Regions from separate parts of the Collinsella sp. AF28-5AC genome, predicted to be linked through region 2. Evidence: riboswitches for the same ligand, from Rfam matches in the RefSeq annotation. Region 2 holds a riboswitch; the other holds the start of a gene.
What was found. A riboswitch is a leader RNA that binds a small molecule or an ion and turns the genes downstream of it on or off. The one in region 2 is predicted to bind thiamine pyrophosphate.

Region 1: it holds a riboswitch for thiamine pyrophosphate, as region 2 does, so the genes downstream of both, thiM (hydroxyethylthiazole kinase) here and thiC (phosphomethylpyrimidine synthase ThiC) in region 2, are expected to answer to the same signal.

Annotation. Positions count from the first base shown of each region.
Region 1 covers NZ_QRTA01000004.1:79,278-87,465, forward strand. The annotation lists gene DWZ01_RS04470 (EAL domain-containing protein) at 1-1,476, opposite strand, end outside; gene DWZ01_RS04475 (patatin family protein) at 1,801-2,670, shown strand; gene DWZ01_RS04480 (thiamine phosphate synthase) at 2,783-3,478, opposite strand; gene DWZ01_RS04485 (thiamine-binding protein) at 3,475-3,816, opposite strand; gene thiM (hydroxyethylthiazole kinase) at 3,820-4,659, opposite strand; TPP riboswitch at 4,711-4,821, opposite strand; gene DWZ01_RS04495 (HAD-IIB family hydrolase) at 4,985-5,893, shown strand; gene DWZ01_RS04500 (LysR family transcriptional regulator) at 5,904-6,800, shown strand; gene DWZ01_RS04505 (5-methyltetrahydropteroyltriglutamate--homocysteine S-methyltransferase) at 6,956-8,089, shown strand.
Region 2 covers NZ_QRTA01000001.1:35,286-43,473, forward strand. The annotation lists gene DWZ01_RS00165 (hypothetical protein) at 1-295, shown strand, start outside; gene DWZ01_RS00170 (Bax inhibitor-1 family protein) at 379-1,074, shown strand; gene DWZ01_RS00175 (TIGR02452 family protein) at 1,212-2,363, shown strand; gene DWZ01_RS00180 (SGNH/GDSL hydrolase family protein) at 2,441-3,100, shown strand; gene thiD (bifunctional hydroxymethylpyrimidine kinase/phosphomethylpyrimidine kinase) at 3,434-4,264, opposite strand; gene thiC (phosphomethylpyrimidine synthase ThiC) at 4,447-5,781, opposite strand; TPP riboswitch at 5,774-5,889, opposite strand; gene DWZ01_RS00195 (hypothetical protein) at 5,953-6,468, shown strand; gene DWZ01_RS00200 (YaaA family protein) at 6,492-7,301, opposite strand; gene DWZ01_RS00205 (aminopeptidase) at 7,407-8,188, opposite strand, start outside.

The DNA.
Region 1 (8,188 bases), on a different contig from region 2:
GAGGCCCGTGAGCGAGTCGATACGTTCAGCTATGGCGCTTTTGCGCTCCGCCTCGGGTATGGGGAGGCTGTCGTTGGGAACAAGCCCGCCGGCCGTGCGAAGGCGACGGTCGAGTTCGCCTAAAACGGCGGTCGCTTGATGGGTTAAGTGCTCGTAAAAGGCCGGGACGACAAGGCAGACGGGAGTAATGGTGTCGCCTGCGATTCGAACAGGAGCGAAAACGGCTTCTTTAAGGTGGCGGGTCAGTTGCTCGAATGCCTCGTGGTCTAGTTCGTTGCTGAGCACGACGAACTGGACGCTTCGTGAACGGTAGACCCGGCTCCTGCCGCGGGTGATCGACAGCATGCGGCCTGCGTATTCGGCAAGCATGTTGTCGACAGCCTCGGCCCCGTAGAGCTCGTTGAGTTTTGTCGTGCCACGAACGCGCACCGCTATAAGCCCTGTCTCGCAACGATCGCGGCGGCAGGCGTCGATGGCGTTGACCAGCATGCGCTGCGTTCCGAGGCCTGTGGCAGCGTCGACGGTTTCGGCAAGTGAGTGGTTGACGAGCTCGCCGACATAGAGCGAGGGGACATTTCCGTCGCCGTCGATACGAAACCCGCGAGCACGGCAAAGGACGTAGTCGCCGACGGCGTTGCGCACACGATACTGCATGACGCGACGGTGCTTGGTGCCGTTGTAGACTTGGTCGATGTCGTTGATGCAGGCCTCAAGGTCGTCGGGATGGACGCGCGTTTTCCAGTAATCGCGACAGTTGTCTATGTGCTCCGAGGGAAGGCCAAGATCGCGCAAGGCACCTTGTGACCAAAGGGTGCGATGTTTGTCCAAGTTCTCGATAAAGAAATAACGGCCCTCGTTGAGCATCGAAAAGGCGTCAAAAATACGATCGCTTATTTCGAAGTCGTCGGCGTGGACTTGCGTGATATTGCGTCGATCGAGGTGCATGGCATGACGTAGCTTGTAGTCGTACATGCGATGGTCGGCATCGAGCGTCATGCGATTGGAAGCTTCGCCCAGGGCGGGGTCGGCATGTGACACTCCGTAGCTAAACGAGTGGGGCATCTCGGAATCGTTGTTTTTGAGCAGAACCGTTCGGCAGTGTTTCAGACGTTCGGCGAGGTCGTCCTCGGTTGCAATCGTAGATAGGATGGCAAACTCGTCGCCGCCTATGCGAAACGCCGCTTCGCCCACCTTCATATACAGCTTAAGATAGAGACTTACCTGCAAGATATAGCGGTTGCCCTCGTCATGCCCAAAGACGTCGTTGCAGTGCTTGAGATTGTCGATATCGATGAACGCCATGGTAACGGGGGCGTCCTGCTCCCAGAGCTCCTCGAGGGAACGGGCAAAGCCGCCACGGTTGCCAAGCCCGGTAAGCTGGTCGGTAAAGGCAGTCCTGATCAGATCCTCCTGCCGTTCGAGAAGGTCGCGGACGGTCTTTTCGAGCGTTTCGGTGTAATTGCTGACAGTTTCCATGTTCTAAGCGACTTTCTGAGGTCGGGGCGGATTGCGTCGGGCGAGCTCGTTGTGTACACGCGTCGTTGCTCAGCGCTTTGCATGTATCCAGGCCCCCGCCTTGCCGCGTTGTTGAGTTAATTTGTCGGCTAATGTTCGCTGTTGATAACAGCTGAGTAGTGTAAACAATAGTGCACAATTATATATGGGTGCACATGCTGTGGGCGGCTATTATTCGACAAGCGGTAGCGCGACGATGCGATGTTCGATAAAAATGCGACTGGGACGATATATGTTGACGGGTATACTTGTCCCGTTTTAAAACGCAGGAACGGAGATGGTCGCATGGCACAGTCAAATATGACGCGCACGGTGGGGCTGGCGCTCGAGGGAGGCGGCTACCGCGGTATGTATACGGCGGGCGTGCTCGACGTTTGGATGGAGCACGGTTTGACCTGCGACCATATGGTGGGCGTCTCGGCGGGCGCGGCGTTTGGCTACAACTTTAAATCGCGCCAGATCGGCCGCGCCATTCGCTATAACAAGGCCTATTGCGCCGACAAGCGCTATGCGAGCGTGACCAGCTGGCTGCGAACCGGCGATATGTACAATGCCGACTTTGCTTATCACGAGGTGCCTATCGAGCGCGATCCTATCGACTTAGAGGCGTATCGCACCTGTCCCATGCGATTTACGTGCGTGTGTACCGATATCGAGACGGGCAAGGCCGTCTATCACGATCTGCCGTATGGCGACGAGCGCGATATCGAGTGGATTCGGGCGTCGTCGGCAATTCCCGTGGCGACGCGTCCCGTTGCTATTGACGGGCATAAGTATCTGGATGGTGGCGTGGCTGATTCTATTCCCAGCGCGTGGCTGTTTGCGCAGGGGTATGACCGCAATATCGTGGTACTCACGCAGCCGGCGGGCTTTGTGAAGCAGCCCAACAGCGTGATGCCCATGCTGCGGCGCGTGTTCCGTCACTATCCGGAGTTTGTCGCAGCGCTTGAGCATCGGCATGAGGTCTACAATGCCACGCTCGATGACCTGGCACGTCGCGAGGCTGCCGGCGAGATCTTTGTGGTGCGTCCGAGCGAATCGGTGAAGGTGCCGTCGCTGTGTCGCGAGCCCGATGAACTTGAGCGCATCTACCAGATTGGTCGCCGCGATGCGGAGGCGACCTTGCCGGCACTGGAGGCATATCTGGCAGGGTAGAGGCTGCTGCCGCCATCTCGGCGGAAAGCACATCCCGGAATGGAGGCTCAAACTGGGATGCGCTTTCCATTGCTGAAGATATGAGGCTGCGAATCAGCTGCTCGGCCTAGACTTACGCCTGCTGCCAGGTGTCGACGAGCTCCTTGGCCGCGGCGTAGGGGTCATCGGCGCTGCAGACGGCGCTCACCACGAAAAAGCCGTCGACGCCGGTGGCCTTGAGCTGTGGCAGGTCGGCCGTCTTGACGCCGCCGCCCACCACGATGGGCACGGGGCTTGCCGCGTGGAGGGCGGCCAGGTCCTCAAAGCTCTTGGTGATGATAGAGCCGTCGGCCGCGCGTCCGCAGTCGCGCTTGGTCTCGGTCTCGTGGAGTGGGCCGATGCCCAGGTAGTCGACTAGGCTCATGTCGGCGGTCTTGACGTACTCGAGCATCTCCTCGCAACGGGCGGAAAGGCCCACGATGGCGTTGGGCCCCAGCAGCTTGCGACAGACCTCGACGGGAATGTCGCTCTGACCCACGTGCACGCCGTCGACAGCAATGCCCTGCTCGCGCGCGGCGAGTACGCAGTCCAGGCGGTCGTCAATCAGCAAAGCGACCTGACCGGTCTTGCCGGCCTGTGCGATTGCCTGCGCGGCGTCGCCGGTCAGCGCAATGATCTCGCGGGCGCTTGCCACCTTGGAGCGCACCTGGATGCAGGTAAAGCCGGCGTCGAGTGCCTGGGCCACCACATCGCCCACGGGGCGCCCGAGCGTGTTTTCGGGGCCGAGCACCAGATAGGCCGAGATATCAAGGTTGTCGCGGATACTCATCGTGTTTCCTCCTGCTTTTTGATCTGAGCTTCCATGCGCTCGAGCTTGCCGGTCATGGTGTCGGTAAATCCGGGTCGAATATCGGCTTTGAGCACGACTTCGGTGCGGATGCCCTTGCTCGCCAACACAAAGGTTGCGTCGCGCACGACCTGCATGACCTCGTCCCAGTCGCCCTCGATCTCGGTGAACATCGAGGTGGTGCGGTTGGGAAGGCCGCTCTCGCGAATGACGCGCACGACCTCGGCGACCTCGGCGGACAGCTCATCGCCGGTGCCGCACGGGGCGATGGCCACGGCGACGAGCGTATTCATGCCGGCATCGGTTGCGGGCTCGGACATGGCCTATGCCTCCTCGAGGTCGAGCTGGTTGTTGGCGATGTCCTGGGCGGTTGCGCGGTAGAGCTCGTCGATAAAGGCGACCTTAAAGCTTGCCGGGGCGTCGGCGACAGCGGCGGCACGCGAGCCGGCAACGTTGTAGACGGCGGTGCCGCAGACGGCGGCCGTAAACGGGTCGGCAGCGCAGGCGTACACAGCCAGCACGCCGCCTTGCGAGCAGCCGCAACCGGTGATCTTGGACATGAGCGGGCTGCCGCCGTGGGACTTGGCCACGGTCATGCCGTCGGTGATCAGGTCGACTTCGCCCGAGACCACAACGGCGCCGCCGGTGTAGCGGGCGAGCGCCACGGCGGCATCGCGGGCGGCGTCGACCGTGTCGGTGGTATCGACACCGCGCACGCGGCTCAGATCGGCCGCCTCGCCCTCAAGACCCCACAGGCCGGCGAGCGCGATGATCTCGGAGGCGTTGCCGCGCACGATGGCGGGCTTGTACTGCTTAAGCTCGTTTACCAACTGGGTGCGCAGACTGCCGATGCCCAGACCCACCGGATCGAGCACCCAGGGCTTGCCGGCGTCGTGTGCCGCCTTGGCCGCGCGGGGAATCGTCTGCTCGTAGATGGGGAAGAGCGTGCCCATATTGAGATAGATGGCGCCGCCGCCGGCAACGAGCGCCTCGCCCTCGTCGGGAAGATAGACCATGGCGGCCGATCCACCCACAGCGAGCTGCGCGTTGGCGACAAAGTCGATCGTCACCGTGTTGGTGATGGAGCCGGCCATCGGATTGGTGGTGCGAATCTCCTCCACGGCCTTGACCATATGTTGCTTAAGCTGTTCCGAATCAATCACTGCACATGCCTCCTTGGCATAGAAAAGGGGCGCTGTGCATAGACAGCGCCCCTGTAAAGGCGGCATGCTCCCTACGCCAGCATTAACTGACAGGTTCAAAGGATTGGGCCCCATGCCCTCTCAGCCTTGTGGTTTGCACCGCCGGCACTCCCGCATCGAATCTGTTGTTCCCTATACTAGCGCACCTGCCAAAAAGGGACAGGTTTATTTTGGCAGGTAACAACTGGGACTTTGCGTTTTCCCAGATGAAACCTGCCGAAATAAACCTGTCCCTTTTTGGCAGGTCGGTACAATAGATGGGATTAAGAATGACCGAGGGGACTCTATGATCAAACTTGTGCTGACCGATATGGACGATACACTGATTCCAGCCGGGCATGACGGCGCCAGCGACTACGCCATTGAGGGTATTCATGCCATGCAGGCGGCGGGTTTGCACTTTGGGCCGGTTTCGGGTCGTCAGCCGTCCGCGATGGGCTGGATGTTCAAAAACCGTTCCGGGTGTTATTCGACCGGTGCGTTCTGTAACGGCCAGGTGATGTTTGTTGACGGCGAAGTAGTCGCCTCGCGCGCAATCGACAACGATGCTCTGATGCGTTTGGCCGACTATCTGGAGCAAGAGACCGACGATACATTTCTAAAAGTCTACAGCCTGGGCGATGACTTTTGGGGCAACGATGCCCATTGTGTGACGAGTGACCCCGAGCGCGTTCGTCGCGCCATGGAGTCGGGCGGCAACGCGTGGCTCAAAGGCGAAGAGGCCCCATGTCGTCCCGTCGTCGATGACGCGTCGGTGTTTAAGGCGAATATCTGGAGTGCCCGTTCGCGTGAGGAGCTCGCGGAGCTACGTGAGCGCGTTGCCGCTGAGGTGCCGGAACTCTCGCTTGTGTTTCCCAACAACCGAGTGCGCCTGTTCGACATCCTTCCGGCTGGTTGGGACAAGGGCTGCGCTGCGCTGGAGCTGGCGCGCGCTTTGGGCCTGACGCCCGACGAGGTGGCCGTATTCGGCGATTCTGATAACGATTTGCCCATGATCGATGCCGTTCCTAACTCCGTTGCAGTCGCCAATGCCAACGAGGCCGTCACGGCTGCCGCACGCTGGCATATTGGCGCTGCGGCAGATGATGCGGTTGCCGGGGCTCTGCATCAGATTGCCGCCTGCGCCGCGACGGGGGAGATGCCGTCGTTTATGCGTCAAATGGACGCGGCAGGTTTTGGCGTCACGAACGTCTAGGGAGAAGGCTATGAAGCTCCAGCAGCTCAGATATGTTGTTAAGGTTGCCGAATGCGGTAGCATCACCGAGGCCTCGCGCCGGCTCTTTGTGTCGCAGCCCTCGATTACCGCGTCGATTCGCGATCTCGAAAACGAGATGGGTGTGCATATCTTTGAGCGCACCAACAAGGGCGTCATTGTGTCCGAGGAAGGCGAGACCTTCTTGGGCTACGCGCGCCAGGTGCTCGACCAGGCCGACCTGCTCGAGGGCAAGTACAAAGGCACGTCCGAGCAGGTGCCGCACTTTAGTGTGAGCTGCCAGCATTATTCCTTTGCCGTTAATGCGTTTGTCGATGTGATCCGCGAGTTCGATGCCGCGCGCTACGACTTTACCCTGCGCGAGGAGCAGACCCACGAAATTATCGAGGATGTCGCGCATATGAAAAGCGAACTCGGCATCCTGTATCTGTCGGAGCACAATCGCGAGGTCATCGAGCGCATGCTTGCCGCCAACGAGCTCGTGTTCGAAGGGCTCTTCTGCGCCACGCCGCATGTCTTCGTCTGCGCCGACCATCCGCTGGCGGGCCGCTCCAGCGTGACGCTCGAGGATCTGGAAGACTACCCGTTCCTGTCCTACGAGCAGGGCAGCTACAACTCGTTTTACTATTCCGAGGAGCTGACCTCGACGTTCGAGCGTCGCAAAAATATCCGCGTGCGCGACCGTGCGACGTTGTTCAATTTGGCCATGGGCCTCAACGGCTACACGGTATGCTCGGGCGTGATCAGCCACGAGCTCAACGGCCCCGGCATTATCTCGATTCCGCTCGACGTGGACGAGTACATGGAGATTGGCATCATCACGCGCAAGAACACGACGCTCACGCGCTACGGTCGGGCCTATATCGACGCGATTCGTCAGCATATCTAGGCTGCTGTGCTCCGCACGGTTCAAGTCTCTTTATGACAGTCCAGACTGATATAGGAAGCATCTATATCAAACTGTTATAAACGTATATTTTACGATGACCATATGAGCGCTCATACTCTGTCCCAGTAAAGCAACCAATGCAAAGGGAGATATCTATGAGCACTTCGATTCAACCGAACGCGCCGTTTCGTGCCGATATCGTCGGCAGTTTTCTTCGTCCGCAGGCTGTAAAGGATGCCCGTGCCGCCTATGTCGCGGGTAAACTCGACGCTTCCGGCCTTAAGGCCGTCGAGGACGAGGCCATCCGCGACTTAGTGGCCAAGCAGAAGGCCGCCGGCCTGCAGGTGATCACCGATGGCGAGTTCCGCCGCAGTTACTGGCACCTCGATTTTATGTGGGGCCTTAACGGCATTGAGCGCCGCACCTCACGCACGGGTTATATGTTCCATGACGAGGAGACGACGGCCGACACCGCCGTGGTTACCGGTCCCATTAGCGGCGAGAACCACCCGTTCGTCGAGCATTTTAAGTTTGTCAAGGCGCTTGAGGGGGAGGGCCAGGTCGCGCGTCAAACCATTCCGGCGCCGATCCAGACGTTCTCGGAGGTTACGCTCGACCGCTGCGATGGACAGCAGGAGAGTCTGCGCGCCGTCTACAAGACCGATGAGGAACTTGCCGACGCCATTGCAGCCGCTTATCGCACGGTGATCGCCGACCTGTATGCCGCGGGCTGCCGCAACATCCAATTTGATGACTGCACCTGGGGCATCTATTGCGATACGGACTTTGTGTCCAAGACTGGCATGAGCCCGGTTGACCTGCAAAAGGTGAGCGAGCTGGGCGTGGCGCTCAACAATGCTGCCATCGCGGGCAAGCCCGACGATCTGGTTATCAACACGCATGTGTGCCGCGGCAACTATCACTCCACGTATGCCTTCGAGGGTGGTTACGATCCCATTGCGCCGTACCTGTTCGCACATGAGAACGTCGACGCGTTCTACCTTGAGTTCGATACGCCACGCGCCGGTGGCTTTGAGCCGCTTAAGTACGTTGCTCCCGGCAAGAAGGTCGTGCTGGGCCTGGTGACCACCAAGGCGGCTGAGCTTGAGGACGAGGACGTTATCGTCGAACGTATCCAAGAGGCCGCAAAGTATGTGCCGCTCGAGAACCTGTACCTGTCGCCCCAGTGCGGCTTTGCCAGCTGCGAGATTGGCAACAAGCTGACCGAGGACGAACAGTGGGCAAAGATCGCGCTGGTCAAGCGCATTGCTGAGCGCGTTTGGAAGTAACGTTACCGCTTGCAGGTGACGGCGCGCGCGAGACATGGTGTATCACGTACAATGGTTCGGATCGTATCGTTCGGGCAGGTTATCCGATATGCCTGATCG
Region 2 (8,188 bases):
GCAGTATGTGGACGTCGTGGCCCGCATCCTCGCGGGCGGACAAGTCGTGCCGGTTACCGTCTGCTGGGTCGACGGTCGCTGCTTTACGATTGACGAGATCGTCTCGTCCACTGGTTTTGGCCTGACGGTCCACGGCGTTCGTACGGCAACCTATAAGGTGCGTTTTGGCGGGCACGCGACCGAGTTGTATCTGGAGGACCAGGCGTGCGGACGGCCGGACGGCTCGCAGGCCCACGTGATGCGTTGGTGGGTCTGGGCGTTTGATCGTACGCTTGAGGGCGAGCGCCGTAGGTAAGGACGCACGGCGTTCGGGTACAATGGCAGGAATCTTGTCATCTGCTGCGCCGTCTTTCACGGCGCTTTGTGAAAGGACGAAGTATGAACGATATCCAGGGCTATCAGAACGGCCCCATCGAGACCGGTGCAAGCCGTGCCAAGGAGATGTCGCCGCGCGCGTACAACCTTGTCATGTCTGCCCTGATTTTCTTGGGCTTTTGCGCCATGGGCGCCGGCGCCTACTTTACGAGCACCATGTCGTTTGCGCGCATGATGATGAGCGGCGCAGCCTTGCCGCTGGTCTTTGGCTCGTTTATTTTGACCATCGTCGGCATGGTCATGATGTCGGCCGCCGCCAGCAAGCAGTCCGTGGGCCTGTCCCTTGTGGGCTACGTAATCTTTGCGAGTACCTTTGGCCTGACCGCGTCGTTTGGCCTTGCCAACTACGACCTGCCCACCATCAACACCGCTTTTATCGCCACGGCCGCCATCACCTTTGTCTTTGGCGCGCTGGGCGTGACCTTCCCCAAGTTTTTCCAGCGCGTATATGGCATCGGTTTTGGCATTCTGCTCGCCACTGTTCTGGTTGAGATCGTGCTGATGTTCATGGGCGTCTCGCAGTCCATCACCGACCTGATCGTGATCGTGGTGTTCGCCGGCTTTATTGGCTACGACACCTATGTTGCCACGACGGTGCCGCCTACGCTGCCCAACGCCGTGCTCATGGCGTCCAATCTGTTCGTTGACATTATCAACGTGTTCCTGCGCATCCTGAACATCCTTGGCCGTCGCGACTAGTGGCGAATTGCGGCGGTGCTTGCCGTGCGGGCAAATCGATGCGAAAGGCGGTCCTTCGGGGCCGTCTTTTTTGTACGCGGCGGGGTATCATGGATGGGAAAAGCCGATAGCGGCAGCGACAGGAAAGGTGGCCACGTATGGCAGACGTCGACAACAGGAACCGTAACCGCAGGTCCAACCGAGCGGGTCAGCCCAATCCCAAGCGCGAGGCCCGTGCCAAGGCCGCCGAGCGTCACGTGTCAACTGTGTCCGAAGCGTGCGCCAAGGATATCGAGCGTTCGCTTGCCGGTGTTCGCGAGTTTGACGGTATGCCTGCCGGCTTTGTCGCGGCGATGAAGGCCAAGGTTCAGACTGCTGTGGCCGCTGAAGAACAGGTTGCCGAGGACGTCGAGGGCGCGGAGGCTGCCGAGACCGAGGCGGCACCCGAGAGCGAGGCAGCGCCCGAGACCGAGGCAGCTCCTGAGCCCGTCGAGGAGCCTGCCGAGGAAATCGCCGAAGCTGAGTCCGCGCCTGCTGAGGAGCCTGCTGCGTCCCTGCCTGAGGTCACCGTGCTCGATGCCTCCGCCACGCAGGCCATCTTGGACAACGGTCGTGGCTATGCGCAGTTCTGCGACATGGCCGTGCTCGCCTTTGCCTCGTTCACCAATCCGGGCGGTGGCTATATTCAGGGTTATCTGGGCCAGGAGGCCACGCTGTGCGCCGATTCGTATCTGTACAACGTTCTCGATAAGCAGCGCAAATGGTACGGCGAGAACCGTCGCCGCAACATCAACTGCGAGCTTTACCGAAACCGTGCGCTGGTGGTGCCTGCGGTGCGCTTCGATCGCAACCACGTGCATGCATACGCCGACGTGATCGTGGCCGCCGCGCCCAACGTTAAGCGCGCCCGCCAGGAGTATCGCGTGAGCGACGATGCTCTGCTGGATGCCCTGCGCGACCGCATTCGCTTTGTGCTTGCCATCTGCGACGAGCTGGGTCGCGAGAAGCTCGTACTGGGCGCTTGGGGCTGCGACAACAACGGCTTTGACGCCGAGGCCGTGGCCGAGCTCTTCCGCAAGGAGCTCGCGTCGGGCGACTTTAAGGTCAAGCAAGTCTTCTTTGCCGTGCCTTCTACGCGCTGGGATGAGGATTTTGCCAAGTTCGAGCACGTGCTGGCAAACTTCCCCGAGCGCAACGAGGAGTCCTATGCCCAGGTTGCCGCTCGCGCTGCGGCAGCTCGCGCCGCCGAGCAGGCCCAGGCTGCTACCGAGGATGATGAGAACGAGGACGATTGGCGCAAGTACCTGTAATCGGTACGTGCTGACAGATGGGTCGAGCCGGCGGGAGGGCTGCTCCCGTCGGCTTTTTACTGAGCGAGGGGCTTACGATGAAAAACGTTCTATGCTTTGGCGACAGCAACACCTATGGTTACGATCCGGCGGGCATGCGCGACGGCACCGCGGTGCGCTATGCGCGGGATGTGCGCTGGTGCGGCGTGGCCCAACGTGACTTAGGCGAGGGCTGGCATGTAATTGAAGAAGGCCTCAACGGCCGCACGACGGTACGCGACGACATGTGCCATCTGGACACCAATCTTAACGGCATCCGCGCGCTGCCGATGCTGCTCGAGGCCCATAAGCCACTGGACGCCATTGTGATCATGCTGGGCACCAACGACTGCAAGACGGTCTTTAACGTGACGGCTGCCGATATCGCCCGTGGCGCCATGGCGCTGATTCGCGCCGTCCGCGCGTTTCCGTGGACCGACGCTGCGCCTTGTCCGCGCATTCTGCTGATGGCTCCTATCAAGATCAAGCCGCAGATCGCCGATGTATATATGACCGATTTTGACGAGCGTTCCGTCGAGGCCTCGGAGCATTTTGCTGAATACTACGCGCACGTAGCCGAGCAGTTTGGCTGCGACTTTTTGAATGCAGCGGAGTTTGCCGAGCCGGGCGATATCGACTATCTGCATATGATGCCCGAAAGCCATGAGAGCCTGGGTCACGCCGTGGCGGCCAAGCTCCAAGAGATGCTCGGTGAGTAGCACGGCCCCAAACCACCACAATAGTTCTCCTTGCGACGGCTTGTTTCGTTGGTTTGCTTTGATCTGTAACAGTTGTAAGGCCAAAAACGGGCTAGATGTTACAGATTAAGATTATTTAGGTCGATATCGGTCGTTTGTCTCGATCTGTAACATCTAGGGTCGATTTTGCCGAGTTACTGTTACACATCGAGATTATCTTCTCAGTGGAATTTGGATGTCTCGATTTGTAACGGGTGGGCCGAAAAATGGACTTTAACTGTTACAGATCGAGATGTTTGTGGGAACCACCGCAAGGGTGCCTGTCCCCTTTGCGGTGGTTTTGGACTGCGAATCTTAATACTGCCACATGTGGTTGACGGGGCCGGAGCCTTTGCCCATGTTCAGGCCGGCGGCCAGAGCGCCTGTCAGGTAGGCCTTGCCAGCGTTGACGGCATCGGCAAGATCCATACCCTGGGCCAGCGCGCAGGCAATGGCGGACGAGAGCGTGCAGCCGGTGCCGTGTGTGTTATTGGTATCGATACGCTTGTGGCGGAACCACGTGGTGAGTGGATCTCCCAGATGGTTGCCCTCGTCATCGAGCGGCGCGGGTTCGGCCAGTACATCGTTGGCCTCGTTGACAAGATGCCCACCCTTAACGAGGGATGCGCAACCAAAGCGGCGGGTGAGGAGCATGGCAGCATTTTGCTGCGTGCGCTCGGAGTCGACCTCGTAGTCGAGCAGGGCCATGGCCTCGGGAATATTGGGCGTGATAACCGTCGCCAGCGGGAACAGGCGGCGGGTGAGCGCCTCGGCGGCATCTTCGGCAATCAGCCGCGCGCCCGAGGTGGCGACCATGACGGGGTCGACGACCACGTTCGTTGCGTTCCAGGCGCTCAAGCGGTCGGCGATGACTTCGATAATCTCGACAGAAGAAACCATGCCGATCTTGACGGCGCTCGGGCGGATATCGTCAAAAACGGCGTCAATTTGCGCGGCTACGATATCTGGCGAGATATCCTGTACGGCGGTGACGCCCAGCGTGTTTTGCGCTGTGATGGCGGTGATGGCCGTCTCGGCATACAGGCGGTGCGCCGTGATGGTCTTGATGTCGGCCTGAATGCCGGCGCCGCCGCTGGAATCGGATCCCGCGATGGACAGGACGGCAGGTACCTTACTACGATCCATGTTCGCTCCCTTGTTCGGTCGGAATCAAATGGGTCTTTAAGCCAGCATTATAAAGATGCCCGGGCCGACTCTATGTCGAACCCGGGCGGGCGATGCAATCTTTACGCAAATGCAAGCAAATGTTCACACGTCAACAATTGACAGGCACCAGCTCGCCGCCAGAGGCGGCCGCGGCGACAGGGTTAGTCCTCTATGCCGAGGTCGATCGTGGTGCCCTCGAAGATCTTGTTGATGGTGCGGACGGCGCACATCTTGCCACACATGGTGCAAGTGCCCTCGGTGGCGGCGGGGGACTCCTCGTAGCGCTTCTTGCCCGTAACCGGGTCGAGCGCGCACTCCCACATGGCGTCCCAGTCAAGCTTGCGGCGTGCCTGGCCCATCTTGTCGTCCATGTCGCGGGCGTGCGGCACCTTTTTGGCGATGTCGGCGGCGTGTGCGGCGATCTTGGTGGCCATGAGGCCGTCGAGCACATCCTGGGCGTTGGGCAGGCATAGGTGCTCTGCCGGTGTCACGTAGCACAGGAAGTCGGCACCGGAGCTGGCGGAGATGGCGCCGCCGATGGCAGCGGTGATGTGGTCGTAACCCACGCCGATATCGGTCACCAGCGGCCCGAGCACATAGAACGGAGCATTGTGGCACAGGCGTTTCTGCAGTTTCATGTTGGCGGCGATCTCGTCGAGCGCCATGTGACCCGGGCCCTCGACCATGACCTGGACGCCGGCGGCCCAAGCGCGCTTGCACAGCTTGCCCAGCTCGATCATCTCAGCGGTCTCGGTGGCGTCGTTGGAGTCGTAGAGGCAGCCCGGGCGGCAGGAGTCGCCGAGCGAAATCGTCACGTCGTACTCGTGGCAAATCTCGAGCAACTCGTCGTAGAACTCATAGAATGGGTTCTCGTTACCGGTGACCTCCATCCAGCCAAACAGCAGTGAGCCGCCACGGCTCACGATGTTCATCAGGCGGCCGGTCTCCTTAAAGGTCTTGGTGACCGACTTGTTTATGCCGCAGTGGATGGTCATAAAGTCCACGCCGTCCTCGGCATGCGCGCGCACGACTTCGAACAGGTCGTCCTTGGTGAGCTTGACCAGCGGCTTTTCCATGTAGCCGATGGCGTCGTACATGGGGACGGTGCCTACCATGAGCGGCGTCTCGTCGATGAGCTGCTGGCGGAACTGGCGCGTCTTGCCCGAGTTGGAGAGGTCCATGATGGCGTCGGCGCCAAAGTCCTCGGCGATCTTGACCTTCTTCCATTCCTCGGCGGCATCGGCCTTGTCGCCCGAGATGCCCAGGTTCACGTTGACCTTGGTGGACAGGCCCTCACCGACGCCAAAGGCGCGCATGCCCTTTTTGATGTGCACGATGTTGGCGGGAATGGAGATGCGGCCGTCGGCCACGCGCTCGCGGATGTACTCGGGGTCGCGATGCTCGCGCTCGGCGACCTCCTTCATCTGCGGTGTGATCCGCCCGGCGCGGGCGAAGTCGATTTGCGTGACGAGCTTGGGCTCGGTCTGTGCGCTCATTGGCACGGCTCCCTTCGTTGGCATTACCCATATCAGGTTTGCGGGTCAGGGCGGGCGCGCCCAGTCTCAGCCTGCCGTCTTGTCCTGCAAGCTCCCCGTTTATGTAATGGGCTCAAGTATAGCCTGAATGGGTACGATTGGGCCAACGAGCGTGCCTGTGGGGAGGCGTACATGGAAGACAAGCATCTATATCGAGAGACACAATGGGGTGTATCGGCCGAGGAAAGCCGTGCGCACCATGGGTTGGTCGCGATTGGTTTTGCGGTGCTTGCCGTGCTGGTGATTGCCTTTTGTATTTGGACGTTCGGCGGTCCTGGCGGCGCCACCTGGGGGTTTGAAGCCGACGAGGGCCTGCCGATTATGACCATGAAAGTTTCTGGTGGCAACACGGTTGCCGCACCGGGCGACTATTGGTATCCGCGCGACGAGTTTGTGCAGCTGCAGCTGAGCGGCGGGTCTATTCCGGGTGAAGAAATCGAACGCGTGACGTTTGATGCGACGCTCAAAACGCTGACGGTGAAGCTCAAAGATCAAGGGGACGTGCCCACGACCATGGACATTGCGCTGACGGAGTGGCGTCTGGAACCTCCGTCGGGCGTTACGGTATCCGACGTAGAGCACGTTAAGATTACCTACCAAGATGGCTCGACGAGCGAGATTGCAAAGGCCGATGGCTTGGCGGAGTAACGGGGTGTTTGGAAACGGCGGGCCTATAGTGCCTGCGCGTTCATGAAAACCAGGGTGTTTTTGTCTGAAAGCTCGGGGATGTGCCGATAGCCGATGTTGAATGCGGTAAGTTCGCTTGCATCCTCGAGCTTGTTTTCTGCCATCCACCGCACCATGGAGCCGCGCGCCTTTTTGCTGGCGGTCGACCGTTGGATGGGCTTCCCGTTGCGGATGCCCTCGCCAAAGAGGCATGTGACGGCCGTGGCGTCGCCCGCGAGGTGGGGCAGAACGGCTTTGGCATACTCTACGCTGGCGAGGTTGACGATCGTGGTGTTTGAGCCTGCCGGGGCGATAGCCCGCGCGAGCTTATCGCTCCAAAATGCGTAGAGGTCTCGGGCACCGTCGACGACAAGCTTCGCGCCCATCTCCAGCCGATACGGTTCGACGGCATGAAAGGGACGAACGCACCCGTAGAGGCCGGAGAGGATCCACAGATGGCTTTGCAGCCAGGCGAGCTGTTCGGCATCCATTACCTCGGGTGCCATGCTCTGGTACTGAATGCCGTGATAGGACATGATGGCAGGGGAGAAGTGACGGGCGAGTGCGGGATTGTCGAGATCGCCGTTTTTCAGGATGGGCCCGAACTCATGCAGGGTGTTGAGGCAAGGTCCCAGCAGTTTGTCACTCACGTTCCACAGCGCCTGCAGGCCGCCGCTGCCTTCATTCCGCTCGATATCTAGCAGTGCGCGGTGGAGGCGAGCTGTCTCGCGCACAAAGGGTGGAATGCCCAGGACTTCAAAAGCATTTTGGGCCGCGCGCATCTGCTTGGCGGGCGAAATGATGACCTGCAGCATGGACTCTCCTCTGCCAAAAAAGAAATTGCGGTGGAATACGGTCTGTTTGGGCTATTGAAAGACCAAATCAATCCGTATTCCACCGCAAGTTATGGGTGGGGTGGATTAGGCGCGCTCGAGGAAGGCCTTGTAGCCGCGATAGGCCTCGTAGATGTCGGCCTTGTTGGCGACCTCCCACAGGGCGTGCATGGACAGGACGGCAACGCCGGAATCGATGACGTTCATGCCGTACTTGGCCATGATGTAGGCGATGGTGCCGCCGCCGCCCGCGTTGACGCGGCCGAGCTCGCAGGTCTGGAAGTCCACTCCTGCCTTGTCCATGATGTCGCGAATGAGGGCCACATACTCGGCGTCGGCGTCGTTAGAGCCGCCCTTGCCGCGGCTGCCCGTGTACTTGTTAAAGCACAGGCCGCGACCCATAAAGGCGGCGTTCTTGGTCTCGAACTTGCCGGCATAGCCCGGGTCGAAGCCGGCGGACACGTCGGAGGAGAGCATACGGCTGTGGGCGAGCGCGCGGCGCAGAGCCAGCGGGCTGTCCTCGCCGGCGAGCGTCATGATCTCGGCGACGGTGTTCTCGAAGAAGCGGCTCGTCATGCCGGTGGCGCCCACGGAGCCGATCTCCTCTTTGTCGACGATGAGCGTGATGCTCGTGCGCTCGACATTGGCCACATTGATCTGGGCGAGCATGGAGGGGTAAGCGCAGACGCGGTCGTCGTGACCATAGCCCAGAATCATGGAGCGGTCGAGGCCCATGTCGCGGGCGGGGCCGGCGGGCACGACCTCGATCTCGGCGGAGAGGAAGTCCTCCTCCTCGACGCCGTACTGCTCTTTGAGGATGTCCAAGAACATCTGCTTGACGGGCTCCTTGGAAGCGTCCTTGTCGTCCT